DNA from 2 places in the Methylorubrum sp. SL192 genome. Region 1 is predicted to be linked to the other one. Evidence: predicted binding sites of a transcription regulator. Region 1 holds the regulator's gene; the other holds the start of a gene.
The links. The regulator PhoB, encoded in region 1, activates phosphate uptake and scavenging genes when phosphate is short. The targets are predictions, from matches to a motif close to TGTCATNNANCTGTCAT.
Positions count from the first base shown of each region.

Region 1 (14,728 bases):
AGCGCAGCAGCGGTCGGGCAGTGTCCGGCCCGGTCGTGTCGCCGATATGCATCTCGTAGCCGGAGAACGGCGCGCCATCCGCGAGCGTCGTGCCGGTGGCCGCGACGAGGCGCTTCTCGCCCGTCATCACCGTCTCGACGTCGAGGAGGCCGAGACCCGGCCGGTCACGCGGCGCGCCCTCGATCCCCTGCGGATCGGCAATGGAGCGCCCGAGCATCTGGTAGCCGCCGCACAGCCCGAGCACGCGACGGCCGCGGCGCAGATGCGCGCGGATATCGATGTCCCATCCTTCCGCGCGCAGACATTCGAGATCGTCGATCGTGGTCTTCGAACCCGGCAGGATGATGAGATCGGCTTCCGCCGGGACGGGCTCGCCGGGGGCCAAGAAGGTCACGGCGACGCCGGGCTCCTGCCGCAGCGGGTCGAGGTCGTCGAAATTGGCGATGTGCGGAAAGCGCAGCACCGCGATCAGCGGCACGGCGCCGTCACGGCGCGCTTGCGGGGCATCGAGCGCCACCGCGTCCTCCGGCGGCAGGCGGCCGGCATCGGGAAAGAACGGCACGAGGCCGAACGGCGACCAGCCGGTGCGCGCGGCGATCAGGGTCATGCCGTCGGCAAACAGCGTCGGGTCGCCGCGAAAGCGGTTGACGATGAAACCGCGGATCATCGCCGCATCGTCGGGCTCCAGCACCGCCTGCGTGCCGACGAGGCTGGCGATGACGCCACCCCGGTCGATGTCGCCGACGAGCACCACCGGCGTTCCGGTCGCCCGGGCAAAGCCCATATTGGCGATGTCGCCCTGCCGCAGGTTCACCTCGGCCGGCGAGCCCGCACCCTCCACGAGCACGATGTCCGCCTCGCCGCGCAGCCGCTCGAAGCTGTCGAGCACGGAGGCCATCAGGCGCGGCTTCCAGGCCTGGTACTCCCGCGCCCGCGCCGTGCCGATCATCCGCCCCTGCACCACCACCTGCGCGCCGACCTCGCTCTGCGGCTTCAGGAGCACCGGGTTCATGTGAACCGAAGGCGCGACCCGCGCGGCGCGGGCCTGGAGCGCCTGGGCCCGGCCGATCTCCCCGCCATCGGCGGTGACGGCGGCATTATTCGACATGTTCTGCGGCTTGAACGGACGCACCGTCAGGCCGCGCCGGGTGAAGGCACGGGCGAGGCCGGCCACGAGCAGCGACTTGCCGACATCGGATCCGGTCCCCTGGATCATCAGGGCGCGGGTCATCGGCGGTTCTTTGGTCGAGGCGCGGGCATCACGCTGCCATGGCATCGGGGCCGGGCGGCGTCGAGCCGATTTACGGCGCTCTGCGCTCACTGCGCCGTGCCATCAGCCAGGAAAGCGCGCCCGCGGCATCGGGGATGGCGGGCACATCCGGCAGGGCAGGGCGGTCGACGATCACCACGGGGAGCCCGAGCCGACGCGCCGCCTCGATCTTCGGATAGGTCGCCGCGCCGCCGGAATTCTTCGTCACCAGCACCTCGATTCGCGCCTCGCCCATGAAACGGATCTCGTCCGCGAGCGTGAAGGGACCGCGGGCGCTGACGGTGACGAGGTTCGGCACCGGTAACGCATCGCCGACCGGCTCGATCGTGCGCACGACGTAAGCGTGCTGCGGCGCGTGGACGAAGGCGGCCAGTTCCTGCCGGCCGATGGTGAGGAACACCGTTCTCGGTGCGGCCCCGAGCGCGTCGAGACAGGCCGGCACGTTCGCCGCCGCGATCCAGTCGTCGCCGGGCTCGCGCTCCCAGGCCGGGCGGCGCACCGCGAGGAGCGGCACCGCGACAGCCTTGCACGCTTCGGCCGCATTGGCCGAAATCCGCGCGGCGAACGGGTGGGTCGCATCGATCACCGCCTCGATGCTGTTCTCCGAAAGCCACCGCGCCAGCCCCTGCGCACCGCCGAACCCGCCGATGCGGGTCGGCACCGGCTCGGGCCGCGGCGCGGCGGTGCGGCCGGCCAGCGACAGCGTCACCGCGACATCCGGCTCCCGCACCAGAAGGGCGACGAGCGCGCTGGCCTCGGTGGTCCCGCCGAGGACGAGGATGCGCAGGGGCGTTGCATCGGCATTCGGCGTGGGATGGCGCGCGGGAGAACCCTGGTCGGCGGCTCCGGACATTCGTACAACCTGTCTCGCCCGCATCAGCCCGGCAAAGGCCGGGCGAGGTTTTCGACGTGAGACCCTTCTGCCGCGATTGCCTGACGATGCAAGCTGAGGGCGCCCTGCGCTGCCGCGGATGCGGCTCGCCGCGCCTGCTCACGCACCCGGCCCGCGACGCCTTGAGCATCGCCCACGTCGATTGCGACGCCTTCTACGCGGCGATCGAGAAGCGCGACGACCCGTCCTTGCGCGACAAGCCGCTCATCATCGGCGGGGGCAAGCGCGGCGTCGTCTCCACCGCGTGCTATCTCGCCCGGATCTCCGGGGTGCGCTCGGCGATGCCGATGTTCGAAGCGTTGAAGCGCTGCCCCGACGCCACAGTACTGCGGCCGGATATGGAGAAATACGCCCGCGTCGGGCGCGAGGTGCGGGCGATGATGCTGGCGCTGACGCCTTTGGTTGAGCCGGTCTCCATCGACGAGGCGTTCCTCGACCTCTCCGGCACCGAGCGCCTGCACGGGACGAGCCCGGCGCTCACGCTCGCCCGCTTCGCCGCACGGGTCGAGGCGGAGGTCGGCATTACCGTGTCGGTGGGACTGTCCGACAACAAGTTCCTGGCCAAGATCGCCTCGGACCTCGACAAGCCGCGCGGCTTCTCGATCATCGCGGGCGAGGATGCCGCGACCTTCCTCGCCGACAAGCCGGTCGGCATCCTGCCCGGCATCGGCGAAAGTGCACGAAACCGCCTCGCTTCCCTCAACATCCACCGCGTCGGCGACATCCCGCGGGCCGATCCGACGCGCCTCCAGGCATCCCTCGGGCGGGATGCGCTGCGTCTCATCGATCTCGCCGCCGGCCGGGACCGGCGGCCGGTGCGCCCGACGCGGGAGACCAAGAGCGTCTCGTCCGAGACGACCTTCTCGACCGATCTCACCCGGTTCGAGGATCTGCGGCCGATCCTTTGGCAGCTCTGCGAAAAGGTGTCGGCACGGCTCAAGCGGGCGGAACTCGCCGCTGGCAGCGTCACGCTGAAGCTGAAGGATGCCCGCTTTCGGCTGCGGACCCGCACCCGCGGCGGCCTGAAACCCACCCAGCTCGCCGACCGCCTCTTCCGCGAGGGCGAGCCCATGCTGCGGGCGGCCTGCGACGGCACGGCCTTCCGGCTGATCGGCATCGGCGGCGGCGATCTCTGCGGCGCGATCCATGCCGACCGCGGCGATCTCGCCGATCAGGGTATCGAGCGCGTCGCCCGCCGCGAGGCGGCGCTCGACCGGCTGCGGGAAAAGTTCGGAAGCGCCGCGATTCAGCGTGGGCTCGTCTTCACCGGCGAGCCGGAGCGGCGGCGGACCTGACGCGCGGCGACTACTTCTTGCAGGTGGGATCGGCCTTCGGGTCGGCTTTGGCGAGGTCGAGCCGCGTCAGATTCCCGTCGATGGCGAAATCCCCGTAATCGAGGTGCAGCCGCCCGCTGACGCCGTCCTCGTAGAGGTCGAAGGTGAGGGTGTAAATCGGCGTGCGCTCACCCGCTCCGGCGGTGAAGTAGCTCAGCGTCACCGGCCACCGGCGCATGCCGCCGTGGTCGCCCTCGCGCAGCGGCTTGTCGCGCTCGGTGTCGGCGGCGGGCGCCGCGTTCGGGCGGCCGATGATGGCCAGCGTGTCGTAGACCTTGCGCCCGTCATCCGAGCCGTCGAACACCTTGGCCGAGACCGTCGTCTCACCCGCCTTGGCCGCCTCGATCAGGCGGATCATGTGGTGGATCGGAAACAGGACCGCGCCCTCGGCCTGGAACTGGTCGCGCTTGGGCTCCTTGAGCTTCACCTTGAGCGCGTCGGCTGCCTCGGCCGTCCCATCGACGGCCGGGGAGGGCGCGTTGTTGAGAACGGTCGTGGTGCGGAAGCGGAAGCTCTTGCCGTCGCCGTTCTCGAAGGTGGTGCTGCGCAGATCCGAGGTGCGGTCGCCGGACTCGCCGGAATTGAGCATCGTCACCTGACGCGTCTGCATGGTGTAGCCGCGGCAGGCGTCGCCCGAGAAATCGATGACGATGCGCCCGCGCACGCCCTCGACCGCACGCGTCCCTTCGGAGCGCGCCAGCGACAGGTCGTAGACCGCGCGGTGGTTGGCCAGCCGGATCGCGGCGTCGTTCGGAACCGGTGCGGCCGGCCCCGCGGCCATCGCGCTTCCCGGCATCGCGGCAAGGAGGAAAAGGGCCGGCGCGAGGCGCAGTCGCATGCGATCTCCCAAAGTCCGCTTGAAGTGGGTTGTCCACAGGCGGCAGGCCGGCGGACGACGTCCGTCACATAGTCATCCCGTCCGCCCGGACAATCTTTTTCGATCGCGCTTCCGACGCGACCACGGACATCTCGGCGATAGGCGCAACCGCCCGGCACTCCGGCCAGCCGGCCCTCGCCCGGTCCGCATGCTCGGAAAAGATCAAGTTTACGCAACGCGTTAACGGATGGCGGAGGATTCGCTTGCTCCACCACGGAAACCGACCCGTCTCACCGTCCGACGGGTCCGATTGCCGGGGGAAACCGGACCGTGAGACGCGCGGACCCTTGCTCCGCGGCCGAGCTGTCCTGTAGTCTCCACAGCGTCGCCAACGGCATCTTTGGCGTCTGTTAACCGACATGTGCAGGGCCGGATCGCGGGCCCTGGCCATGCCTGCTGTCGCCATGCGCGCCAGCAGCGCCGCGCTGCCGGCCGGTCTCGCGTTCAAGGATGTTTCGACGTGGAGGGGACAATGACGGAAGCGGTCCCGAGCTGGACGGATGAGCGCGTCGAGCTGCTTCGTCGCCTGTGGGACGACGGCCTGAGCGCCAGCCAGATCGCCCTGCAGATCGGTGGCGTCTCGCGCAATGCCGTCATCGGCAAGGTGCATCGCCTCGGGCTCTCCGGCCGCGTCAAGTCGATGGGTGCGGCGTCGCAGGGACGTCGCCGGGAGGGCTTGGCCGCCGAGGTCGAGATGGAGGTCGTGGTCGTCGAGGAGCCGACGCTGCCGGAGCCGCCCGCGATCGTCGCGCACAGACCCGCACCGGACTTCCCGCTGCCGCAGAAGCCTGCCCCGGAGCCGGTGGCCCTCGCGGTTTCCGAGCGGGTCACCATCATGGATCTGCGCGAATCGATGTGCCGCTGGCCGATGGGCGACCCGACCTCGCCGGACTTCCGCTTCTGCGGCGGCCGCGCGATCACGGGCCTTCCGTACTGCACCCAGCACGCGCAGATCGCCTATCAGCCGGCCGCCGAGCGCAAGCGCGACCGCCGCGTCGCCGGTTTCCGCTAACGACTCTGGGAGAGGACGGCCGGGCACGCCCGAGACGACGGGCGGATGCCCGCGTGCACCGAGCAGGGACGGGCTTTGCCCGACTCGCAGGACCGCCCCTCGGGCCAAATCCGGTCGATCCGTTCGGATGGCGGATTTGGACTTGGCTCAAGCGCCGCGCGGGCTGAGCGAGACAGTTCCCCCTTCGATCAGGCGGAGACCGTATCACTCCGCTCCGGCGAACATCTCGTCGAACGAGTAGCCGGAGCCGCGCACGGTGCGGATCGGGTCGCTCTGGCGCGGGCGGTTGATCGCCTTGCGCAGGCGGCCGACATGAACATCGACCGTGCGCTCGTCGATGTAGACGTCGTGGCCCCACACACCGTCGAGCAGCTGCTCCCGGGAGAAGACCCGGCCAGGGCTCTGCATCAGGTATTCGAGCAGCTTGAACTCGGTCGGCCCGAGATGGATCTCGCGGCCCTGCCGGCGGATGCGATGGCTGACGCGGTCGAGCTCGATATCGCCGGCGACGAGCATGTCGGAAACGTGGGTGGGCTTGGCGCGGCGCAGGAGCGCTCGGACGCGAGCGAGCAACTCCGGCACGGAGAACGGCTTGACGACGTAGTCGTCGGCGCCGGTCGAGAGGCCGCGCACACGGTCGGTCTCTTCGCCCCGGGCGGTCAGCATGATGACCGGCAGGCGTTCGGTCTCACGGCGGGCACGGATGCGCCGGCACAGCTCGATCCCCGAGAGGCCCGGCACCATCCAGTCGAGGAGTACGAGGTCGGGCGTGGTCTCGTGCAGGCGAAGGTCGGCCTCGTCGCCGCGAACCGCGACATCGACTTGGAAACCCTCCGCTTCCAGATTGTAGCGCAGCAGGGTCGTCAGCGATTCCTCGTCCTCGACGATCAGGATGTGCGCACTCGTCATCGCCCGTCTTTCCATCCGTCACGCCCGGCCCTCAAGAGAGGAGCCGGGGGCGTCTCTTGATCGCCGCGCCTGCCCCGAAACCTTAGGTGCTCGGCGTAATCGTCGCGTAGTTCGAAGCGTCGTTCTTCGGCCGCTCGGCCGTCGGCGTCTCGCCGGTGACGAGGTATTCGATGGTTTCGGCGACGTTGGTGGTGTGATCGCCGATCCGCTCGACGTTCTTGGCGCAGAACAGCAGGTGCGTACAGAACGAGATGTTGCGCGGATCCTCCATCATGTAGGTCAGGAGTTCCCGGAATAGTGAATTGTAGAGCGCGTCGATGGCGCTGTCCCGCTCCCAGACCTCGCGGGCGGCGGTCACGTCGCGGCTCGCATAGGCATCGAGCACGTCCTTGAGCTGTTCCTGCACGAGGTCGCTCATGTGCTGGACGCCGAGCACGATCTTCTGCGGCTGGGCCTGATCGCTGATCGCGACGACGCGCTTGGCGATGTTCTTGGCGAGATCGCCGATCCGTTCCAGGTCGCCCGAGACGCGGATGCCGGAGATCGTCTCGCGCAGATCGATGGCCAGCGGCTGACGGCGGGCGATGAGGAGAACCGAACGCTCCTCGATCTCCCGCTGCAGCAGGTCGAGGCGCTTGTCGGCGACGATTACCGCCTGAGCGAGGGTGGTATCCCGGCGCACCAGCGCGTCGGTGGCATCCGTCATCATCTTCTCGGCCACGCCGCCCATCTCGGCGATGGAGCGGCGCAGGTTCTCGAGGTCGGTGTCGTAGGAGGAGACGATATGGTCGGCCATGTCGCGAATTTCCCGATCAGGCGGTCGGACGAGGGCGCTCTCAAGCTGCGATGGACACGGGTCCGGCGGAAGAGGGCGCGTCTCAACGAGGGCGCAAGGGGGCTGCGACTGTCGTGCAGTCGCGGCCGATCTCAGCCGAAGCGGCCGGTGATGTAGTCCTGGGTCTGCCGCTTGGCCGGGTTCATGAAGATCTTTGTGGTCGCGTCGAACTCGATCAGCTCGCCGAGATACATGAACGCCGTGAACTGCGAGATGCGCGCGGCCTGCTGCATGTTGTGGGTCACGATGACGATCGTGAACTCGGTCCGCAACTGCTCGATCAGCTCCTCGATGCGGCCGGTGGAGATCGGGTCGAGGGCCGAGGTCGGCTCGTCGAACAGGATGACCTCGGGGCGCTGTGCCACGGTACGGGCGATGCACAGGCGCTGCTGCTGGCCGCCGGAGAGGCCGGTGCCGGACTGCTTGAGCTTGTCCTTCACCTCGTCCCACAACGCCGCCTTGCGCAGGGATTCCTCCACGCGCACGTCGAGCTCGGCTTTCGGAAGCTTCTCGTAGAGGCGCAGGCCGAAGGCGACGTTGTCGTAGATCGACATCGGGAAGGGGGTCGGCTTCTGGAACACCATGCCGACGCGCGAGCGCAGTTCGTTCAGGTCGATCTTCGGGTCCAGAACGTTCTGCCCGTCGAGCAGGATCTCACCTTCCGCGCGCTGCTCCGGATAGAGGCTGTAGATGCGGTTGAAGGTGCGCAGCAGCGTCGACTTTCCGCAGCCCGAAGGCCCGATCAGCGCGGTCACCTGCCTGTCGCGGAAATCGAGGTTGATGTCCTTCAGGCCATGGAAGCTGCCATAGTAGAAGTTGAGATCCTTGCAGGCGATGCGCACCGGAGCCTTGACGTCGGCCGGGCTTCGACCTTCGAACTGGCTGCGGATCGCGGGGGAGGCGCTCATCGGATTGTCTCGCAGGTAGGAGGTCTGTCCGGGGGGCGGCCTCAGCGCGCCCGCTGGTCCTTGATCACAAGGCGGGCCACCACCGACAGGGCCAGGATGGTGACGGTGATGAGAAGGGCGCCCGCCCAGGCCAGGCTCTGCCAGTTCGGATAGGGCGACAGCGCGAACTGGTAGATCATCACCGGCAGGTTGGGCACGCCGCCGAGAAGGTTCGCGTTGAACCAGCTGTTGTTGTTGAGCGCCGTGAACAGCAGCGGCGCGGTCTCGCCGGCGATGCGGGCGAGCGCCAGAATGATGCCGGTGACGACACCCGCACTCGCCGCCCGCCAGGTGATCGCGCGGATGACGAGGGAGCGGGGCGCGCCGAGCGCGGCGCCGGCCTCGCGCATCTGGCTCGGGACGAGGCGCAGCATGTCCTCGGTGGTGCGCACGATCACGGGGGTGGCGATGATGGCCAGCGCCACCGCGCCGGCCCAGCCGGAATAGGTCCCCATCGGCCGCACCATCAGCGTGTAGACGAACAGGCCGATCAGGATCGAGGGGGCGGAGAGCAGCACGTCGTTGAGGAAGCGGATGATGTCCGCGATCTTCGAGGTGCGGCCGTATTCCGCGAGGAAGGTGCCGGCCATCAGCCCGATCGGCGTGGCGATGACGATGCCGATGAACGTCATCACGAGGCTGCCGAGGATGGCGTTGGCGATGCCGCCGCCCACGGAGCCCGGCCCCGGCGTCGGCTCCGTGAGCAGGGCGGGGGTGAAGCCCTTCACGCCCTCGACGATCAGCATCAGCAGGATCGAGCCGAGCACGACGATGCCGAGCAGCGTGGCGAAGGTGCTCGCCAGGATCAGGACGCGGTCGGCGATCCGGCGGCCGGAGCGCACACGGCTCGCCCTCCGGGGGCGTTCGGCCGTTGCGAGGGGAGTGCTGGCATCCATGGCGCGTCGTTTTCCGAGGCTGGCGGCGTTGCGGACGTTTCGGTTCAGGCGACCTTGGTGCGCCGCACCAGCAGGCGCGCGATGATCAGCACGACGAAGGTGATAATGAAGAGCAGGCAGCCGAGCGCCATCAGCGAGGAGAGCTGGAGCCCGTCGGCCTCGTTGAACTCGTTGGCGATGCGCGAGGCGATGGTCGAACCCGGATCGAAGATCGAGGCGGAGAGGCGGTTGGCGTTGCCGATCACGAAGGTGACCGCCATGGTCTCGCCGAGCGCGCGGCCGAGGCCGAGCATGATCGCGCCGATGATCGAGACCGAGGCCTGCGGCACGAGGACGTGGCGCACGACCTCCCAGGTGGTGCAGCCGATGCCGTAGGCGCTCTCGCGCAGCACGGTCGGGATCTGGTCGAGCATGTCGCGGGTGATCGAGGCGACGAACGGCACGATCATGATCGCGAGGATGATGCCGGCGGTGAGCACGCCGACGCCGGAGGGGATGCGCGCGTAGAGGATCGTGCCGACGATCGGGAGCCCCTCGACGAGGTTCGAGACCGGCACCTGCACGAAGCGGGCGAACAGCGGCGCGAACACGAACAGGCCCCACATGCCGTAGATGATGCTCGGCACCGATGCGAGCAGCTCGATGGTCATGGCGACGGGCTTGCGCGCCCAGCCGGGGCAGAGCTGCGTCAGGTAGATCGCGATGCCGAGCGAAACCGGCACGCCGATGACGAGCGCCAGCAGGGCGGCGGCGACAGTGCCGATCACGGCGGGCAGCGCGCCGAACTGCTCGGTGCCGATGTTCCAGGCGCTGGAAGTGAGGAAGCCGAAGCCGAACTCCCTGAACGCGGGCAGCGCCCCGTAGATGATCGATCCGAGGATGCCCGCGAGCACCAGCAGCACGAGCAGAGCCGAGCCGTAGGCCCCGCCCTTGAACAGGCGGTCGGCGGTCTTGCTCGGGGCGGTGCGGGGCACGCCGCTCTCGCTGGCCAGGGCGATGGACTGGGTCAAGGCGGTCATCCGCGGAAGGGCTCTTCGAATGGAGGGCGTTTAGCGCGCCGTGGCCCGTGAGGCGAGCCGGACACTCGGAGAAAGACCCTCTCCCGGGTGCGGGAGAGGGCCTGAGACGGTTGCTTACATGCCGAAGACGGGTTTGCCGTCCTTGCCCTTGATGCCCTTCCACTCCTCGTGGATCAGCCCGACGACGTTGTCCGGCAGCGGCACGTAGTCGAGTTCGGTCGCGAGCTTGTCGCCGTTCTTGTAGGCCCAGTCGAAGAACTTCAGCACGTCGCCGGCCTTGGCGGCGTCCGCGGCCTCCTTGTGGACCAGGATGAAGGTGGCGGCGGTGATCGGCCACGCTTCCTCGCCGGCCTGGTTGGTCAGCGTGATGCCGAAGCCCGGAGTCGACTTCCAGTCGGCGCTGGCGGCGGCGGCCTGGAACGCCTTGTCATCGGGCTGCGGATACTTGCCGGCCTTGTTCTGGATCAGCGTGTAGGCGAGCTTGTTCTGCTTGGCATAGGCCGACTCGACGTAGCCGATCGAGTTCGGAACCTGCTTCACGGTGGCGGTCACACCCTCGTTGCCCTTGCCGCCCTGGCCGACCGGCCAGCTCACCGTGGTGGCGGCACCGAATTCCTTCTTCCACGGCTCGGAGATCGAGGAGAGGTAGGTGGTGAAGATGTTGGTCGTGCCGGAGGCGTCCGAGCGGTAGACCGGGGTGATGTTCGCGTCGGGCAGCTTCACGCCGTCGTTGAGCTTGACGATCTTCGGATCGGACCACTTCAGGATCTTGCCGGCATAGATGTCGGCCAGGAGTTCACCGGTCAGCTTGACCTTGCCGGCCTCGATGCCCGGGACGTTGATCACCGGGACGACGCCCCCCATGACGGTCGGGAACTGGACGAGGCCGTCCTTCTCGAGCTGGGCGGGCTTCAGCGGCGCGTCGGTGGCACCGAAATCAACGGTCTTGGCCTGGATCTGCTTGATGCCACCGCCCGAGCCGATCGACTGGTAGTTCAGGCCCGTGCCGGTATCCTTGCGGTAGGCTTCGGCCCATTTCGAATAGACGGGGAAGGGGAAGGTGGCACCGGCGCCGGTGATGTCGGCGGCCAGGGCTGAGGTCGCGAGCTGGGCGGCCGCGAGGCCGACGGCCAGAGCGTAAGTGAAGGGTTTCACGAGCATCTCCGTAGGGTGTCGGGCGCATTGTCGGGGCCGGTCCTGATTTGAAACCGGTCTCGCTGCGACGCTGCTGCCATCTAGTGCACCGACGCGCCGCCTCTATGACGGCGACATGACGGTGACATGACAGCCCCTGGAAAGCTCCCGGAAAGCCCTGGGGGAAGACGAAATTTCACGGAGGATGGGACCGCGACGGGACCACTCGTCCCCCGGGAGCGTTACCGGAACAGGTGCGCGGGTCAGTTTCTCTGACAATATGTCCGCCGCAGCATCGCGGCCGATGCAACGATGGTCAGCGCCCGGAAGTTTCGTGAGGCACGCTCAGTCGTTCCACGGCAGTGATCTTCACGAGATCTCGCTCTTGAGATCCTGAGTGGGACCGGGTCTGCGCTTGAAACGTCCGAGGAGACCGTCATCGTGACGGAGCCACATTTACCCCGCGAGGAAGAGCCCCTCCTCGATCCGGCCGATCCTCAGGACGCGGCCTACCTCGCGCTCCACGCGGAGCGGGCGGCGCTTGAGGACGAGCTGACGCTGCAGCAGCAGCGTCAGCGCTTCGGCAGCGATGACCAGGAGATCGCCTCGGCACGCGCGACCGAGTCGTCTTTGCTCAAGGATCTCGATCGGGTACTGACCATGATCCGGGCCGCCGAGGTCCGGCGCCAGCAGCCGAAGGCCCGGCGCTGGCAGTAATCGTCAAGCCATGGCCTCTTGAGACGGGGAGACCCGATCCTCAGGCGCTGCGGCGGCGATCGCGCTCTTTCTGCCGGAGTTGCAGCAGCAATTCGACTTGCGCGTCGGTGATCGGCTGCGCGTCGCAGCGCTCGACATAGGCGTCACGCAGGCCCTGTCCGATCCGATCGCGACTCTCGCCATTTAGAGCGGGCATGGCGGCTTCGACGATCAATCCGCTGGGGCAGTCCGTCGCGAGATGTACCATGAATCGACCAGGCCGAATCTGAAGGAACTGTGTCGCAACCGGCAAGGGGGAGCGATGGTCACGAGGATTGCATCGAGATGGTTAATAAGAACTTACCGTTGACGACGCGGCCGGAACTTCGTCGGCAATAATTCGAGGTGCCGGACGTGAACCGTGGCGGGACAAAAGTTGTCCACGCTCCGGTCGAACGCATCGATATAAAGCCGGAATATCCGAGCGCCTCCGTGCCGTTTCGGGGAAACGCCTTCTTCCGCAACCCCCGTCATGGAGAGCAAATTTCGTGCGCTAGCGCACATGATGGGATAAAATTCTCCCGTGCCGCAGCGATTTCGCGGAAAAAAGACCGCTGTGACAATGATTTGGCGGCCTTACCGAAGTTTTCCCGGTCGTTACGGTTCGGGATGATCCGCTGCACTGGGTCCGTTTGAATCACTGTCGTTGGGCTGCCAGCCCCCCAATGCGGTACGCAGGCGACAGGCGGGTCGGTCTTCTCCTGAGAAGCCGGCCCGTCACGCGTTGACCTCAAGGCAACACGCGCATCATCGCGTTTCAGGCGACCAGCGCTTCAGCGCTTACGGCTCGCGCCGCTCGCCTTCCGCCTTGTCGCTTTGACCCTGCTTCGCGCCGCCTTGGGGGTCGGTGCTGTCCTCCCCGGAAGCTGTGCCGCTGCTATGGCCCTGAGGCGTCAGGCGCGGTCGATCCGGGGCTTCGACTTTGTCCGTCTGTTTGGTCTCGGCCATGAGGAACCTCCGGCTCGATCAACCCGGCAACGGCCTGCGCGGTTCGTTGCACACGCATCGATGCGCTTTCCGAAGCAATGCTCGAAGCCGCCATTATCGTACCGCTGTACCGCTGTGTCGAAGGCCGGCGACCATTGTCTGGACGACACCCTAAAGATGCCGTGCGCCGATCATCTCGTCGGTTCGCCACAGGGTGCGGCACACCTTGATGGACTCCTGGGCCGACGATGTCAGCAGGAACACGTCCGGGACGAGGGAGGCGTCGGGAACGACGATCTCGACGTCCTGCGCGGAGATGTCGTGGACCCAGCACCCAATCGAGGTGTGCTCATCGACCGCGATCAACCCAGGTTCACCGGGCGTCGGAGGGGCGTCGACCGGAAATCCTGCATGATTGGACATCGATGTCCCCGCGTGAGCACCGAAGCGTGGCAGGCGCCCGATAAGATGCCGTTGCACCATCGCGTAAAGTTGGAACAATCGTGCATCGACACACGTCGGCAGGGCGTCCGAAGCGGGCCGACCGGATCACGCCGCCGGGGCAATGGCTGGGATCGCCCGATCGCAGCGATCCGTTAGGTCAGCGCAACAGCCACACGACGAGCCCGACCGCCAGGGCCGCCACCACGATGGCCCCGTAATAGGCCGGCATGACCCAGCGGTTGGCGCCGTGCCCGGTCTGCATTCGGCTGGCCCTCTGGCGGCGCGGCCGGGTCTCCTCTTGGCGTGCCAGCGCGACGCGGGACGCATCCGCGGGCGTCCCGGCCGCTTCGTCATCGGTCCCGAGGGGCGACAAGCCGGGATCGTGAGCGGGGATCTTATCGCCGGTGCGGCCGGAATCGATTTCGGCCTTCAGCTGCGCGCTGGTCGGACGCTCCGACGGAGCGGGTGCGTCCGGCACATGGTCGGCCGGAGGGGGCGGGGTCTCGGAACGGAGTGCCATCGATCACACACTTTCTTCGCATCGATTGTCGTCGTGATCGCCGCCCGCGCCGTTCACCGACGCCGAGTGGGCGTCACTGCGCGCCGGCGCCACCGCTTCCGCCACCACCGCTCCCCTGCGGGACCGCACGCTCGGGCTGATTGGCATTGCCGCCCGCCGCGGAATTGCGGCTGATGGTGCTGGCTCCCGTGGCGCCGCGGGAGATCGTTTGGCCCCGGCCGCGTCCGCCGGTCACGCTGCCGTCGCTCGTGACGATCCCACGGCTCTTGTGACGGGAGCGGGCATCGGCCGATGTCGCAGTCAGAGGGACGAGACTCGCAGCCATGAGGCCGGCCGCGCTTGCGAGAATGAGAAGGTTTTTCATGGCGGTTCCCGATGATCTGTCCATCGGGGAACCCGAGGCCGCGATTTTGTATCCAATCGCCAATTGGAGCTAGTGACACGTTCGAAGCGGCTAAATCGAATCGAGTTGCTCGTACGCTGAAGGGATACGGACGCGCCGTCCGACGCTTTACCGTCCGGCACCATCCTCGGACCTGCGAAGGATGGCGCCGCGACGTTGGACCGATCCGGACGCACACGCAGCCGCTCGATGAAGGTAAACCACCTCACACTCGATCGCCTTCGGGAGTTGCCCCTGCCGATCCCCGAGGAGGGCAGCAAGGAGGAGCGCGGCACGGTCCTCGTGGTCGGTGGATCCGCCGAAGTTCCGGGCGCCGCCTTTCTGGCAGGCGTCGCCACGCTCCGGGCCGGAGCCGGTCGCCTCCGAATCGCGACCGTGGAGAGCGCCGCGTCGGCGATGGCTCTCGCGGTGCCCGAGGCGCGGGTCATCGGCTTCGTCGAGACGGAGGAGGGTGGGATCGACCCGGCCTCGGCCGCGGCACGCCTGCCGGCCTTGGCGGAGCGCTGCAACGCGATCCTGATCGGCCCGGGGCTGAGCGCCGGAGCTACGGCCG
Region 1 is NZ_JAPPQV010000003.1:4,187,935-4,202,662, reverse strand. It holds gene OVA30_RS20265 (cobyric acid synthase) at 1-1,231, opposite strand, end outside; gene OVA30_RS20260 (cobalt-precorrin-6A reductase) at 1,302-2,123, opposite strand; gene OVA30_RS20255 (DNA polymerase IV) at 2,180-3,457, shown strand; gene OVA30_RS20250 (cell envelope integrity EipB family protein) at 3,468-4,334, opposite strand; gene OVA30_RS20245 (GcrA family cell cycle regulator) at 4,846-5,385, shown strand; gene phoB (phosphate regulon transcriptional regulator PhoB) at 5,590-6,294, opposite strand; gene phoU (phosphate signaling complex protein PhoU) at 6,377-7,090, opposite strand; gene pstB (phosphate ABC transporter ATP-binding protein PstB) at 7,222-8,037, opposite strand; gene pstA (phosphate ABC transporter permease PstA) at 8,079-8,972, opposite strand; gene pstC (phosphate ABC transporter permease subunit PstC) at 9,017-9,991, opposite strand; gene pstS (phosphate ABC transporter substrate-binding protein PstS) at 10,106-11,146, opposite strand; gene OVA30_RS20210 (hypothetical protein) at 11,567-11,842, shown strand; gene OVA30_RS20205 (hypothetical protein) at 11,883-12,089, opposite strand; gene OVA30_RS20200 (hypothetical protein) at 12,662-12,829, opposite strand; gene OVA30_RS20195 (hypothetical protein) at 12,980-13,174, opposite strand; gene OVA30_RS20190 (hypothetical protein) at 13,410-13,772, opposite strand; gene OVA30_RS20185 (hypothetical protein) at 13,846-14,136, opposite strand; gene OVA30_RS20180 (NAD(P)H-hydrate dehydratase) at 14,365-14,728, shown strand, end outside.

Region 2 (14,728 bases), 1.9 Mb from region 1:
CATGTCCGAAGCGGTAACTTATCATTTGTTGCATTGGCGCAACATGTGGCCCGAGGCGGATGTGTAGGTTTGATCCTGCCGTATTTCGACGACTCGCGTATTCTCAGCGAGCGCTCGACAATCCATTCGCGACCGAGGAAATTTGTCGGCTAAACTGGCCACAGTTGTTTTTATAAGTCGGATGATTTACTTTATTAAGGAATTTAATATTGCATATGAATAAAATTGTGGCCCTAAATTGCGATCAAAGTGATCTTATTGCAAGTGTAAATTCCTCCTGGCTGAGTTTAATATTTCATAAGCTGAATGCACCGGTAAACTCATGCTCTGATTATTTGATTTTCTATTTCTTATATCGATCTATGTGCAGGTCGTCGATACCTTTTGGCTCCTCATCATCGTTAGATTGAATTAAGGCCGTGGACTGCGGCCTACACTTGACACATGTCGCCGCGCGGATTGTGCGGCCGGTCGGGTCTTGCGAGACGGCACCGATCTGAGCGGCACAGGACTTGTAGTAGCTTCGACATCCGCAAACCAACCGGCGCGTGTAGCCGGAAGAGGAGTGTCGATGTCGCGGTTGAAATCGGGCCTGCTGGCCTGCTGCGCCAGTCTCGCCGCCGGCCCTGCCGGACACGCGGCGGATTTCCCCAGGGGGGACAGCGGACTGGCCGACGACTTGCGCGCCTGCAACGCCTACGGTGCCGGCTTCTTCTTCATTCCCGGTACGGATACGTGCGTGCGCTTCTCCGGCCGGGCGCGCTACGAGGCAGGTTTCGTTCCGAACCGCAACCGCACGCAGAGCCAGGGTGACCAATCCCAGGCGCGCGGGATGATTCGTCTCAATCTCGATGCCCGCAGCCAAACCGATTTCGGCGTCTTACGGGCGTTCCTCCGCATCGACGCCGCGAGCCGCACCGGCATCCTCCAGTCCACCGGTACGCAGCAGCGCATTGCCAATGCCTCCCCGGCGCTCGGTCAGGATACGTTCGGCCGCATCCAGAACTTTTTCATTGCCGAAAAGGCCTTCGTCCAGTTTGCCGGCATCACCGCTGGCCGCGCCGCCTCCTTCTTCGACTTCTACGCGCATGATTATGAGATGAGCGGCCTCACGACCGGATCCAATCTCTCCTCGACCAACCTACTTGCCTACACGTCGAGGATCGGCGGCGGCTTGAGCTTGAGCCTGTCGATGGAAGACCCGTTTTTCCGGAAGCAGCCGGTCTACGCGGCCTCCGTCGCGGCCGCTGCCGCCCCGCTCGGTGCGCCCTCGCAGTTCGTCGCGCCGACGGCGGCGCCGACACCTGTAATCCTGGCGACCGATGGCGGCTTCAACGCCACGGGCGCTGCCTTCCTCGACGCCGTGCAGCGCTCGCGCATGCCGGACTTCGTGGCAGCGCTGCACTACGATGACAGTTGGGGCTCCGCCCATCTCTCCTCCGCCGTCGCGAACATCAATGTGGGCGGCTTCATCGCCACCCCAGCGCTCGGTCCGGCCGGCACCACCATCGCGAATGACACGGCGGCCGCACTCCTGGCGGCGCGGGGTGTCACGTCCGGCGCGCAGACGGATTACGGCTGGGCGGTGCAAGCCGGCGTCAAGCTGAACCTGCCGATGATCGCATCGGGCGATGGCATCTACCTTCAGGCGGCCTATGCCGAGGGCGCCATGAACTACACCGGCTTCACGTTCTTCACGGGCAGCTACGCCAGCAATCTGACGCCGATTCAGGGGGCTTCCGTCCAGCAATTCGTCTCGGATGCCGTGGTCAACCCGATCACCGGCAAGCTCGAATTGTCGACGAGCTTCACCGTGGTCAGCTCCTTTCTCCATTACTGGACGCCGGAATGGCGCTCGGCCTTCTACGGCAGCTACGGTGCGCTCAACTACAAGCGCGGAACCCGCGAGACCTTCAGCATGCTGAATGGGTTGGTTGGCAACTCCGCCCCGCCCAATGCTTTCGCCAATCCGGTTGCCTTCGGCCTCAGCCCCGTGCTTCGCGACACGGATCAGGTGATCGCCGGCGTGAGTCTGATCTGGTCGCCGGTCCGGGATCTCGATATCGGCATTGAGGGCACGTATATCGGCACTTCGGTCCAGAGCGGGCGCGTTCCGGATGCGACCTACCCGATCCTGGTGAACGGTCTGCCGTTCGTGACGGCCAATCGCCACGATGCGGGTCAGATCCGCATGCGCATCCAGTGCGATTTCTAGAGCATCGCCCCGAAAGACGGGTGCGCGGCCGTCGCCCGTCGGCCGCTGCGGGCCGGTGCGAACCGCCTTGCTCGTCGGGAAGGCTCCCCCTATGGCAGTGCCCGTCCCCCGCCTCATCGGCCGAGAGCTCCTGTGTCCGTCCTCACCACCCGCGCTCCGGCCAAGATCAACCTGACCCTGCACATCCTCGGCCGCCGGCCCGGCGACGGCTACCATGCGCTGGAGAGCCTCGTGGCCTTCGCCGACGTGGCGGACACGCTGGAACTGGTGCCGGGCCCTGATCTGTCGCTGGACATCTCCGGCCCCACCGCCGGGCCCGCCGGACCGCTCGACGACAACCTCGTCCTGCGCGCCGCCCGCCACCTCGCTGCGGGCGTGGACGGCCTGAGGCTCGGCGCCTTCCGCCTGCACAAGCAACTGCCCGTCGCGGCGGGGATCGGTGGTGGCTCCTCGGATGCGGCGGCGGCCCTGCGGCTGCTGGCCGAGCTGAACGGGCTCGCCCTCGACCATCCTGCTGTGATCGCCGCTGCGCGGGCGACCGGCGCCGACGTGCCGGTCTGCCTCGATCCGCGGGCGCGGATGATGCGCGGCGCGGGCGAGGAAATCGGGCCGGTGCTCGGCCTCGCATCGCTGCCGGCGGTGCTGGTCAATCCCGGCGTGCCTGTCTCGACCGCGCCGGTCTTCAAGGCGCTCGGCCTCGCGGTCGGTCAGCGGCTCGACGGGGCGGAGCATCCGGTCGTCGGGGCTAGCCTCGATGCGGACGCCGTGCTCGGCGTCATCACCCCCGCTCGCAACGATCTCGAGGCGCCGGCCCTCACCGTCGCCCCGGTGATCGGCGAAGCGCTGGCGCTGCTGCGGGCTCAGGCCGGGTGCCGGCTCGCGCGGATGTCGGGCTCCGGGGCCACCGTGTTCGCAATCTTTTCCGATGACGGGGCGGCGGAGATTGCGGCCGCAGCGATCCGCACCGCCGAGCCGGGCTGGTGGGTCGAGCCGACGCGGCTCGCCTGACCCGTCGGCTGCGGGCGCTCAGTGCGCCCGGGCGATGCAGAAATCGACCACCTGCAGCAGGGCGGCCTTCATCGGCCCCTGCGGGAACGGCTCAAGCGCCGCGCGGGCCTGATCGCCGTAGTGGTGCGCCCGCTCGATCGTGTCGTCCAGGGCGCGATGGCGGCTGAGGATGGCGAGCGCCTGCTGAAGATCGCCCTCCGCCCGATCCTCCCGTTCGAGGGTGCGGCGCCAGAAGGCGCGCTCCTCGTCCGAGCCGCGGCGCAGCGCCAGCACGATCGGCAGGGTGATCTTGCCCTCGCGGAAATCGTCGCCGACATTCTTGCCGAGCGCCGCGCTGGTGCCGCCGTAATCGAGCACGTCGTCGATGAGCTGGAACGCGATGCCGAGATTCATGCCGTAGGCGCGGCAGGCTGCCTGCTCGGATTCCGGCCGTCCGGCTAGGACCGGGCCGACCTCACAGGCCGCCGCGAACAGCTCCGCGGTCTTGCCGCGGATCACGGCGAGATACTCGTCCTCACTGGTCTCGATGTTCTTGGCGGCGGTGAGCTGCATCACCTCGCCCTCGGCGATCACGGTGGCCGCCGCGGACAGGATGTCGAGGGCGCGCAGGCTCCCGACCTCGACCATCATGCGGAAGGCTTGGCCGAGCAGGAAATCGCCGACGAGCACGCTCGCCTCGTTGCCCCACTTGATGCGGGCGGCGACGCGCCCGCGGCGCATGTCGCTCTCGTCCACCACGTCATCGTGGAGGAGGGTCGCGGTGTGCATGAACTCGACCGCGGCGGCGAGCTTCACCGCGCCGTCGCCGCTGCCGTAATCACAGAGATCGGCGCAGGCGAGCGTCAGGATCGGACGCAGGCGCTTTCCGCCCGACGCAATCAGGTGGTTGGCGACCTCGGGGATCATCGCCACGTCGGAGCCCGTGCGCGACAGGATGGTCGCGTTCACCCGCTCCATCCCGGCCGCGACGAGGCTCACGAGATCGGTGAGGCTGGCCTCCGGATCGGAGCGGCCTTCATCGAGGGTAACGACGACGCCCAAAGCGCGATGCCTCCGGAAAAACTCTCGACCGGCACCCTGCCGGAACCCCTGCCCCGCGGCTGCCCCTGTCGCACGGGGCCGGCGGCAGGGCAACACGCGGTCGTGCCGCACGGCTGCGCAACAGCGTGGAGAATGTTACCAGCCGGGAGGCCGCGCGATCCCGCCACGGGGTGCCGGCGAAGGATGATGGTGCCGTGAAGGAACTGATCCGCAGCAACGACATCGTCCTGATCGGCTTCGCGCGCTCGCTCCTCGAAGAGGCGGGCGTGCCGCTCTTCGTCGCCGACGAGCATATGAGCGCACTCGAAGGATCGATCGGCGTGTTCGGCCGGCGCCTGCTGGTGCCCGACGACCATGCGCCGCAGGCCCGCCGCATCCTCATTGATGCCGGCCTGTCCGCCGAACTGCGCGACGAGCCCTGAGTGGGCGCCGAGCCGGATGCCTTCCTCGGCGGTCGCCTGAGGCTGCGCCAGCCGCCCCGCGGCGCCCACCGCGCCGGAACCGACGCGGTGCTACTCGCTCGCATTCTGGCGCCGGCGCCGGGCGCCACGCTCTACGACCTCGGCGCGGCCACCGGCGCGGTCGGGCTGGCCGTGGCGCGGCTCACCGAGGTGGGCCGTGTGGTGCTGGTCGAGCGTGATCCCGACCTCGTCGCCCTCGCCCGGGAGAATGCCGCGGCGAACGGGCTCGACGCGCGTGTCGCGGTGATCGAGGCGGATATTCTGGCGCCGGGGGTGCAGCGCCGGGCGGCGGGCCTGGAGCCGGACAGCGCCGATATCGTGCTGACCAACCCGCCCTTCTTTGAGGAGGGCGCACACCGCCCCTCCCCCGTCCCGCAAAAAGCCTCGGCCCACAGCTTCGCGGCCGGCGGGCTCGATCTGTGGCTGAGAACCTGCGCCGACCTGCTGCGCCCCGGCGGCCGGCTCGGCCTGATCCACCGGGCCGATGCTCTGCCCGCCTGCCTCGACGCCCTACGCGGGCGTTTCGGCGATTGCGCCGTCCGCCCGGTTCACGGGCGGGCCGATCGACCGGCGATCCGCGTGCTGGTTGCGGCGGTGAAGGGCAGCCGCGCCCCGTTTCGCCTGCTGCCGCCCCTGGTGCTTCAGGACGAGGCCGGGCGCTTCACCGGGGAAGCCGAGGCGCTGCATCGGGGCGAACCCTGGCCGGCGCCGTGAAGCCGGATCCCGGTCGAAGCGGGCGCCCGCTGCAATGGATCGGCTGGCGACGTCCTGTTAACGGAGAACGGACCTGCCTCGTGGAGCCGTATCCGACCCGATTGCATCAGGTCGGCGTCTCCCGCCCCATATTTAGACGCGCAGTCTTTCGACGAATCGGTGACCGCTTCGTCGGGATGCGATCTAGGAAGCCGCGCACCCGCGCGTTCTGAAAAAAGGCCGCCATGCCGCTGACCATCCCGACCTGGATGCGCCGCCTCCTGCCCCGCCGCTTCCGCGAGACCCCGCCGCGGGTCGCCGTGGTGCGCCTGAGCGGGGCGATCGGCGCCGTCTCGCCGATCCGGGCGGGCCTTTCCATCGGCACGGTGGCGCCGAGCCTGGAGCGCGCCTTCACCATGCCGGGCCTGTCGGCGGTGGCGCTCGTCATCAATTCCCCCGGCGGATCGCCGGTGCAGTCGCACCTGATCTACCGGCGCATCCGGGCGCTGGCGGCGGAGAAGGAGATCAAGGTTTTCGCCTTCGTCGAGGATGCCGCGGCCTCGGGCGGCTACATGATCGCCTGCGCCGCCGACGAGATCGTCGCCGATCCCGCCTCGCTCGTCGGCTCCATCGGCGTGGTCTCGGCCGGCTTCGGCTTCGACCGGCTGATCGAGCGCATCGGCATCGAGCGCCGCGTCCACACCCAGGGCGAGGCCAAGGCGATGCTCGACCCGTTCCGCCCGGAAAACCCGCAGGACATCGCCCGGCTGAAGGAGATCCAGGCCGACGTGCAGGCCCTGTTCTCCGGCCTCGTGCGCGAGCGCCGGCCGACACTCGACGCCAGCCGCGACCTGTTCACCGGCGCGGTCTGGACCGGGCGGCAGGCGCTCGATCTCGGCCTCGTCGATGCACTCGGCGATCTGCGCGGCACCCTGCGCGCCCGCTACGGCGAGAAGGTGGATCTGCGGCTCGTGGCCGAGAATCGTGGCTCCTGGCTCGCCCGCCTGCTCCGCCGCGCCGGTCCGGGCCAGACCGCGGCCGGACTCCCCGATGCGCTGATCGCGGCGGTGGAGGAGCGTGCCGCCTGGGCGCGGCTCGGGCTGTAGACTGCGAGCGAAGACTCGCGGTCCTGTTCGCGGCTCATGATTGGAATCCGCCCGACACAGCTTCGAGATCAGGCTTGTCGGCGCAAGAGAACGTCTGTACCGATCGGTATTGATCGTACCGATCAGTACAGAAAGGCCTTGCCATGTCGCGCCCCCCGCTTCCGCCCTTCACCGACGAGACCGCTGCGCAGAAGGCGCGCATGGCGGAGGATGCCTGGAACAGCCGCGACCCGGAGCGCGTCGCCCTTGCCTACACGCCGGACAGCGTCTGGCGGAACCGCGCGGAGTTCGTCCGGGGACGCGAGGAGATCGCGGCTTTCCTACGCCGCAAGTGGGCGCGTGAGTTGGAGTACCGGCTGATCAAGGAAGTCTGGGCGCATCAGGGCAACCGGATCGCCGTGCGCTTCGCCTACGAGTGGCGCAACGACAGCGGCCAGTGGTTCCGTTCCTACGGCAACGAGAATTGGGAGTTCGACGAGGCGGGCCTGATGCGCCACCGGATCGCCTCCATCAACGATCTGCCGATCGCGGAAGCCGACCGGAAGTATCATTGGCCGCTCGGCCGCCGCCCGGACGACCACCCGTCCTTGAGCGATCTGGGGCTGTAGGGCGTGGCCCGCACCGTCGCCGAACGGTCCGACGTGCTGCCGCTGCTCGCGGAGGTGTTTCGCGAGCACGGCTACGAGGGCGCGAGCCTGTCGCTGATCTCGAAGGCGACGGGGCTCGGCAAGGGCAGCCTCTACCACTTCTTTCCCGGCGGGAAGGAGGAGATGGCAGGCGCCGTGCTCGCCGAGATCGACGGCTGGTTCGAGGCCAACGTCTTCCGCCCCCTGCGGGAGGCGGAAGACCCGGCGGCGGCCGTGGCCGCGATGTTTGCGACGGTCGGCGACTATTTCCGCTCCGGCCGCCGGGTCTGCCTCGTCGGGGCCCTGAGCCTGAGCGACGCCCGCGACCGGTTCGCGGGCCGTCTCCGAAACTACTTCGCCCGTTGGGTCGAAGCCCTTGCCGCGGCTTTGGGCCGGGCGGGACATCCTTCGGCGTCGGCCGGCATGATCGCCGAAGAGGCCGTCGGCGGCATCCAGGGGGCGGTGGTGCTGGCCCGCGCGCTCGACCGGTCGGAGGTGTTCGAGCGGATCCTGGCGGGATTGCGGGTGCGGTGCCTCGCCCGACCCTGAGCCGGTTTCAGCTCAGCGCGCGCAGCCGGCCGGAGCGGCGTAGCCGGAATAGACCACCCGGACCTTGCGGGCGCAGGTCTCGGAGGCGGGCATGGCGGCGACCGGCGCGATCTCGACGGGGGTGACCGCCACCGTCTTCTCGACGATGCCGCTGCCATCCGGCGTGGCGAAAGCGTTCGAGGCGCCCATCATGAGCGACGTAGTGGCGAGCGAGGCCGCGACGAGGGCGGCGAAAACAGTCAAACCCGTGCGCATGATCTGTCCGAAAGTGTTAACCGCTCGCCGCGAGGGCCGGAGCGTGGCTGTTCATTTGCCGTCTTAACTTGGCAGAAACCTTTGCCGTTCCCGCGATGCGGCCGCGTCCGGTAAAAAGATGTGCCGGGGCGCACCGGGGCCTCGCCACCGGCCCCGTTCGGCCCCCGGCCTCGTAAATGCCGGCCGGCGCCCCATATGAAGGAAACCCTCCGCGCAATCCCGTGCTTTGGGCGTTTTTGCGGAGACCGATATGGCTTATTCTTCGGATAAGGGGGGCGCACGCCCCGTGTCAGCGACCGACTTCAACGACCGCGTGAAGCAGTTGCTGGCAGACAAGCCGGCAATCCAGGCGGTGCCGAAGGACCGGACGGCCAAGCGGAACTTCACCCGCTCCGCACCCCGGGCCTAGACCGATGACAGGGGGCGGCCCCGGCAGCGAGTTTGCTTGACACCCCGCCCCCCGCTCTTAAACGGTCCGGCAGCTTCCCTCCTGTCGGACCTTCCATGCCGAGTGACGCCGACCTTTCGCCGACACGCTCGTTCCAGGGCCTGATCCTCACCCTGCAGCGCTTCTGGGCAGCCAAGGGCTGCGTGATCCTCCAGCCCTACGACATGGAGGTCGGCGCCGGCACCTTCCATCCGGCCACGACTCTGCGGGCCCTCGGCCCGAAGCCCTGGAAGGCGGCCTATGTGCAGCCCTCGCGGCGGCCGAAGGACGGACGCTACGGCGAGAACCCCAACCGGCTGCAGCACTATTACCAGTTTCAGGTGATCCTGAAGCCGAACCCGCCGGACCTCCAAGAGCTGTACCTCGCCTCGCTGGAGGCGATCGGCGTCGATCTCAAGCTCCATGACATCCGCTTCGTCGAGGACGATTGGGAGAGTCCGACGCTCGGCGCCTGGGGCCTAGGCTGGGAATGCTGGTGCGACGGGATGGAGGTGAGCCAGTTCACCTACTTCCAGCAGGTGGCGGGCTTCGAATGCGCCCCAGTGGCCGGCGAGCTGACCTACGGCCTGGAACGCCTCGCGATGTACGTGCAGGGCGTCGAGAACGTCTACGATCTCAATTTCAACGGCGGCGAGGGTGAGGACAAGGTCACTTACGGCGACGTCTTCCTCCAGGCCGAGCAGGAATATTCGCGGCACAACTTCGAGGCCGCGGACACGGCGATGCTGTTCCGCCACTTCGCCGATGCGGAGAAGGCCTGCCGCCTCTATCTCGAAGCCGGTGCCCCGGAGAGCGAGGGCGCGCGCCACCGCATCGTGCAGCCGGCCTACGACCAGTGCATCAAGGCGAGCCACGTCTTCAACCTGCTCGACGCCCGCGGCGTGATTTCGGTCACCGAGCGTCAGAGCTACATCCTGCGCGTACGCGAACTGGCCAAGGCCTGCGGTGCCGCATGGCTGAAGACCGAGGCCGGCGGCCACGCCGCAGCGGCCTGAGATGCGGCGGCGCGCCGTCCTCGCTCTGGCGTTCGCGCTCCTGGCGGGGCCGGCCTTCGCGCAATCCGCGACCGACCCGGTGGAGACCGTGCGGGCCTTCTACGCGGCGGACGACATCAACGCGGTGCGCTTCTACGCCAAATCCCTGCGCGCGCTCTACGAGCGCGACCAGCGCGAGGCCAAGGGCGAGGTCGGGCGGCTCGGTTTCGCTTTTTACGTCAACGGCCAGGACACCGAGCCGGGTTTCGCCAAGTCGTTGGCCCTCGCCCCGCTCTCGAACGACGGCGACCGGGCCGAGGTGCGAGCGACCTTCCGCAACGGCGGGCCGCAGGAACTGCGCTACAACCTCGTGCGCGAGGCCGGCGCATGGACAATCGCCAACGTTCGCTCGCTGAAGGGCGAGACCTGGGATCTCGCCGCCATCCTGTCGGCGCCGCTGCCCTAGAGCCGTATCCGACCCCATTGCATCAGGCCGGCGTCTCTCGGTTTTTATTTCAACATGCTTTCTTTCGCCGAACCGGTGTCCACTTCGTCGGAAAGCGCTTGAGCGCGCGGCCGCACCGGGAACCGTCCCGTCATCGAAGCGACATCGGACGGGCGTAGGCGCGCCGCCTCACGACGGTGGAAGAGACGCGCCCGATGTCCGACACGCCCGACGCTCCGACCCTCGATGCGGTGATCGCGCAGCGCTTCTCTCGGCGCGACCTGATGCGCGGCTCGCTCGCCACCGCACTCGCCGCCGGAATCGCGCCGCAGACCGTCGCGGCCCCCGCCGATTCCTCCGCCTTCGACTTCCCCGAACTCGCCGCCGGAATCGATGAGCACCTGCATGTGGCCGAGGGCTACGAGGCGAAGCCGCTGCTGCGCTGGGGCGACCCGCTGTTTCCCGACGCGCCGGCCTTCGATCCTCAGAAGCAGAGCGCGCGGGCTCAGGAGCGCCAGTTCGGCTACAACAACGACTTCGTCGGTTTCATCCCGCTCGACAAAGACGGCCAGCGTGGTCTCCTCGTGGTCAATCACGAATACACCAATGCCGAGCTGATGTTTCCCGGCCTCGCGGCCGCCGACCGCAAGGCCGTGATCCTCGCCCTGAGCCCGGAACAGGTCGCGATCGAGATGGCCGCCCATGGCGGCTCGGTGGTCGAGATCGTCCGCGAGGCGGAAGGCTGGCGCCCGGTGATCGGCTCGCCCTACACGCGGCGCATCACGGCGGAGACGCCGATCGCCCTCACCGGCCCGGCGGCGGGTCATCCCCGCCTCATGACCGAGGCCGACCCGAGCGGCCGGCGCGTGCTCGGCATGATCAATAACTGCTCGGGCGGTGTCACGCCCTGGGGCACGTGGCTCTCGGGCGAGGAGAACATCAACTACTACTTCTCAGGAACTCTCCCTGCCGGACATGCGGAGGCCGGCAATGCGAAGGCGATCGGCCTGGGCAGCCCGCAATATGCCTGGAGCCGCTTCCATCCGCGCTTCGATCTCGCGCAGGCGCCGAACGAGGCGAACCGGTTCGGCTGGGTGGTCGAGATCGATCCGTTCGATCCGAGCTCGACCCCGAAGAAGCGCACGGCGCTCGGCCGGTTCAAGCATGAGGGTGCGGCGGGCGCGCGTTCGCTCGACGGGCGCTACGTCGTCTATCTCGGCGACGACGAGCGCTTCCAGCATGTCTACCGCTTCGTCAGCGAGGGCCGGGTGCAGGCCGAGCGCGCGGACAACGCCGACCTCCTCGATTCCGGCACGCTCAGCGTCGCCCGGTTCGAGCCCGACGGCACCGGCCGCTGGCTGCCGCTGGTGCACGGCGCGAATGGGCTCGATGCGGGCAACGGTTTCGCTGGCCAGGCCGACGTGCTGATCGAGGCCCGCCGCGCCGCCAAAAGCCTCGGCGCCACGCCGATGGACCGGCCCGAGGACATCGAGGCGAACCCGCGCACCGGCCGCGTCTACGTGATGCTGACCAACAACGGGAAGCGCACCGCCGATCAAGAGGAGCCCGCCAACCCGCGCGGCCCCAACACCTTCGGCCACGTCATCGAGATCACCCCCGACGGCACCGACCACGCCGCCGAGACCTTCCGCTGGGAGGTGCTGGTGCGCTGCGGCGACCCGGCCAAGCCCGAGGTGAAGGCGAGCTTCTCCGCGCTCACCACGCAGAACGGCTGGTTCGGCATGCCCGACAACTGCACCATCGACGGGCGCGGCCGCCTCTGGATCGCCACCGACGGCAACAATCGCCGCGCCACCGGCCGGGCCGACGGCATCTGGGCGGTGGAAACGGAAGGCCCGCGCCGGGGCACCGCGCGCCACTTCCTGCGGGTGCCGGTGGGCGCCGAGATGTGCGGCCCCTGCTTCACCCCCGACGACGAGACCTTCTTCGTCGCCGTCCAGCATCCCGGCGAGCCCGACGAGGAGGGCGCCCTCGGCTCCTACGAGAAGCCCTCGACCCGCTGGCCGGATTTTTCGCCCGATCTGCCGCCGCGGCCCTCCGTCGTGGCGGTGCGGCGGACGGGGGGCGGACGGATCGGGTGACGGGACCGTCGTCCCGAGGAGACGCCGAATCAATCCGGAGAAAATGCGTCCATGGGCTGCTTCGCCGACGCGCGCGATGACGATGGGGCGGCGGTGACAGATGGGGGCCATCTCCCGTCTCGACGCGGCCCGAGCGGGCGGCTATTCCCGCGCGCATGCCTGACCTTCTGCTCGAACTCCGCTCCGAAGAGATCCCCGCGCGCATGCAGCGGCGTGCGGCCGAGGATCTGAAGAAGCTCGTCACGGACGCGCTGGTCGAGCGCGGTTTCCTCTACGAGGGCGCCAAGGCGTTCGCGACGCCGCGGCGGCTGGCGCTGCACGTCGCCGGGCTGCCCGCCCGCGGCGAGGCGGTGCGCGAGGAGCGGCGCGGTCCCCGTGTCGGCGCGCCGGAAGCCGCCGTGCAGGGCTTCCTGAAGAGCGCGGGACTCGCGAGCCTCGATCAGGCCACCACGGTCACCGATCCGAAGAAGGGCGAGTTCTATCTCGCGGTGATCGAGCGGCCCGGCCGCGAGACGCTCGACGTGCTCGCCGAGATCCTGCCGGGCATCATCAAGAGCTTTCCCTGGCCGAAATCGATGCGCTGGGGCGCGGCCTCGGCCCAGCCCGGCTCCCTGCGCTGGGTGCGCCCGCTGCAATCGATCGTCGCCACCTTCGGCCCCGAGACCGAGACGCCGGAGGTCGTGCCGTTCTCGGTCGATGGCATCACCGCGGGCATGGTCACGAGCGGCCACCGCTTCCTCGCGCCCGAACCCTTCGAGGTGCGCCGCTTCGACGATTACGTGCAGGCGCTGGAGCGCGCCGACGTGATCCTCGATGCCGACCGGCGCAAGGACATCATCCTGCATGACGCGAAGGATCTCGCCTTCGCCCGCGGCCTCGACCTCGTGGAGGACGAGGGTCTGCTGGAGGAGGTGGCCGGGCTGGTGGAGCGGCCCGTGGTGCTGATGGGCTCGTTCGAGGAGCGCTTCCTCGAGATCCCGGCCGAGGCGATCCGGGCGACGATCCGCGCCAACCAGAAGTGCTTCGTGCTGCGCAAATCCGGCTCGGACGAACTGGCGCCGGCCTTCGTCCTGGTCTCGAACCTTATCGCCTCCGATGGTGGCGTGGCGATCACCGCCGGCAACGAGCGCGTGGTGCGGGCCCGCCTCTCGGACGCACGCTTCTTCTGGGAGACCGACAAAGCGACGAAGCTGGAGGATCGCCTCCCCAAGCTCGATTCGATCGTCTTCCACGAGAAGCTCGGCACGCAAGGCGAGCGCGTCGCCCGCATCGCCGCGCTCGCGAAGGAAATCGCCCCGCTGGTCGGGGCCGACCCGGCGCTCGCCGAGCGCGCGGCCCGGCTCGCCAAGGCCGATCTCGTCACCGAGATGGTCGGCGAGTTTCCGGAATTGCAGGGCCTGATGGGCCGCAAGTATGCGGCGCTTCAGGGCGAGCACGACAGCGTCGCCGCGGCGATCGAGGAGCACTACAAGCCGGTGGGTCCGAGCGACCGCGTGCCGACCGATCCGGTCTCCATCGCCGTGGCGCTCGCCGACAAGCTCGATACGCTCGCCGGCTTCTGGTCGATCGACGAGAAGCCGACCGGCAGCAAGGATCCGTTCGCGTTGCGGCGGGCGGCTTTGGGCGTGATCCGCGCCGTGATCGAACGGTCGCTGCGGCTGTCACTGGCATCCCTGCTGAAAGGCCGCTTCGCGAGCGGAAGCGACGAGCGCACCGCGGATCTCCTCGCCTTCTTCGCTGACCGCCTAAAAGTCTACCTTCGTGACCAGGGCGCTCGCCACGACCTGATCGACGCCGTCTTCGCCCTGCCCGGCCAGGACGATCTGCTGATGGTCGTCCGCCGGGTCGAGGCGCTCGGCGCGTTCCTCGCCACCGACGACGGGAAAAACCTCCTCGCCGGCTACAAGCGCGCGGCCAACATCCTGCGCATCGAGGAGAAGAAGGACGGCCGCGCCTACGACGAGGCCCCCGATGCGGCGCTGGCCGCTTCCGGCCAGCCGGAGGAGCGGGCGCTCGCCGAGGCGCTGGCAGCGGCCCGCCAAGAGGCGTCCGCGGCGGTGGCGGCCGAGGATTTCGCCGGGGCGATGCGGGCGCTGTCGCGGCTGCGGGCGCCGGTGGACGCCTTCTTCGAAAAGGTCACCGTCAACGCCGACGACCCGGCCCTGCGCAAGAACCGGCTGCTCCTTCTGAACGCCCTCCGTGCGGCCACCCGCGAAGTGGCGGACTTCTCCCGCATCGAGGGCTGACGGGGCGGGCCGGCGGTCCGGCCCGGCTTCTCGCGGCTCGACGGGGCGATCTGGGTATCGCGGCGGCGTTCGCGCGTGAGCGTAACATTTCCGCCGCAAGTCGTGGGGCAATCCGGGAAAGACCTCTCAAGATCGAGAGCTGTGGCGCATCGGCAATCGTCGGTTGCCCTGGAACATGCTTCAGATTGGGGTTCGTTCCACCCGGAGCGCCTTCCGTCGAAGTGGTTGCCGGTTCGGCGAAGGAAGGCGCATCACAATGAGGGTCCGGAGGCGCCGACCTGAGGGAATCAGGTCGACATCTCTCATGTCGGTCGATGCCCGGTTTCGATCCTCTCGCCTTGATCGACGCGTGTTACGCGGCGGCCGTCGAACCCGAGACGTGGTCTGACGCGCTCGACGGGATCGCCGATGCGGTCGGGGCCCGCGGTGCGGTGATCGTCTCGCACGATCCCGCGCGCACGGCGCAGACGCTGGCCTCCGAGCGGATCGCCGACGTGAATCTCGATTACGGCGTCGGCGGCTGGTGGCAGCACGACACGCGCATCCGCCTCGGCCGGGA
Region 2 is NZ_JAPPQV010000003.1:2,316,762-2,331,489, reverse strand. It holds gene OVA30_RS11745 (porin) at 572-2,215, shown strand; gene OVA30_RS11740 (4-(cytidine 5'-diphospho)-2-C-methyl-D-erythritol kinase) at 2,348-3,223, shown strand; gene OVA30_RS11735 (polyprenyl synthetase family protein) at 3,242-4,264, opposite strand; gene OVA30_RS11730 (putative signal transducing protein) at 4,459-4,686, shown strand; gene OVA30_RS11725 (tRNA1(Val) (adenine(37)-N6)-methyltransferase) at 4,687-5,439, shown strand; gene OVA30_RS11720 (S49 family peptidase) at 5,664-6,524, shown strand; gene OVA30_RS11715 (nuclear transport factor 2 family protein) at 6,668-7,132, shown strand; gene OVA30_RS11710 (TetR/AcrR family transcriptional regulator) at 7,136-7,699, shown strand; gene OVA30_RS11705 (hypothetical protein) at 7,712-7,954, opposite strand; gene OVA30_RS11700 (hypothetical protein) at 8,241-8,363, shown strand; gene OVA30_RS11695 (glycine--tRNA ligase subunit alpha) at 8,459-9,397, shown strand; gene OVA30_RS11690 (DUF3828 domain-containing protein) at 9,399-9,842, shown strand; gene OVA30_RS11685 (PhoX family protein) at 10,037-11,923, shown strand; gene glyS (glycine--tRNA ligase subunit beta) at 12,079-14,169, shown strand; gene OVA30_RS11675 (helix-turn-helix transcriptional regulator) at 14,508-14,728, shown strand, end outside.
Region 2: OVA30_RS11685 (PhoX family protein) is a predicted target of PhoB. The motif match lies at 9,971-9,987, and genes of this name have one in related genera.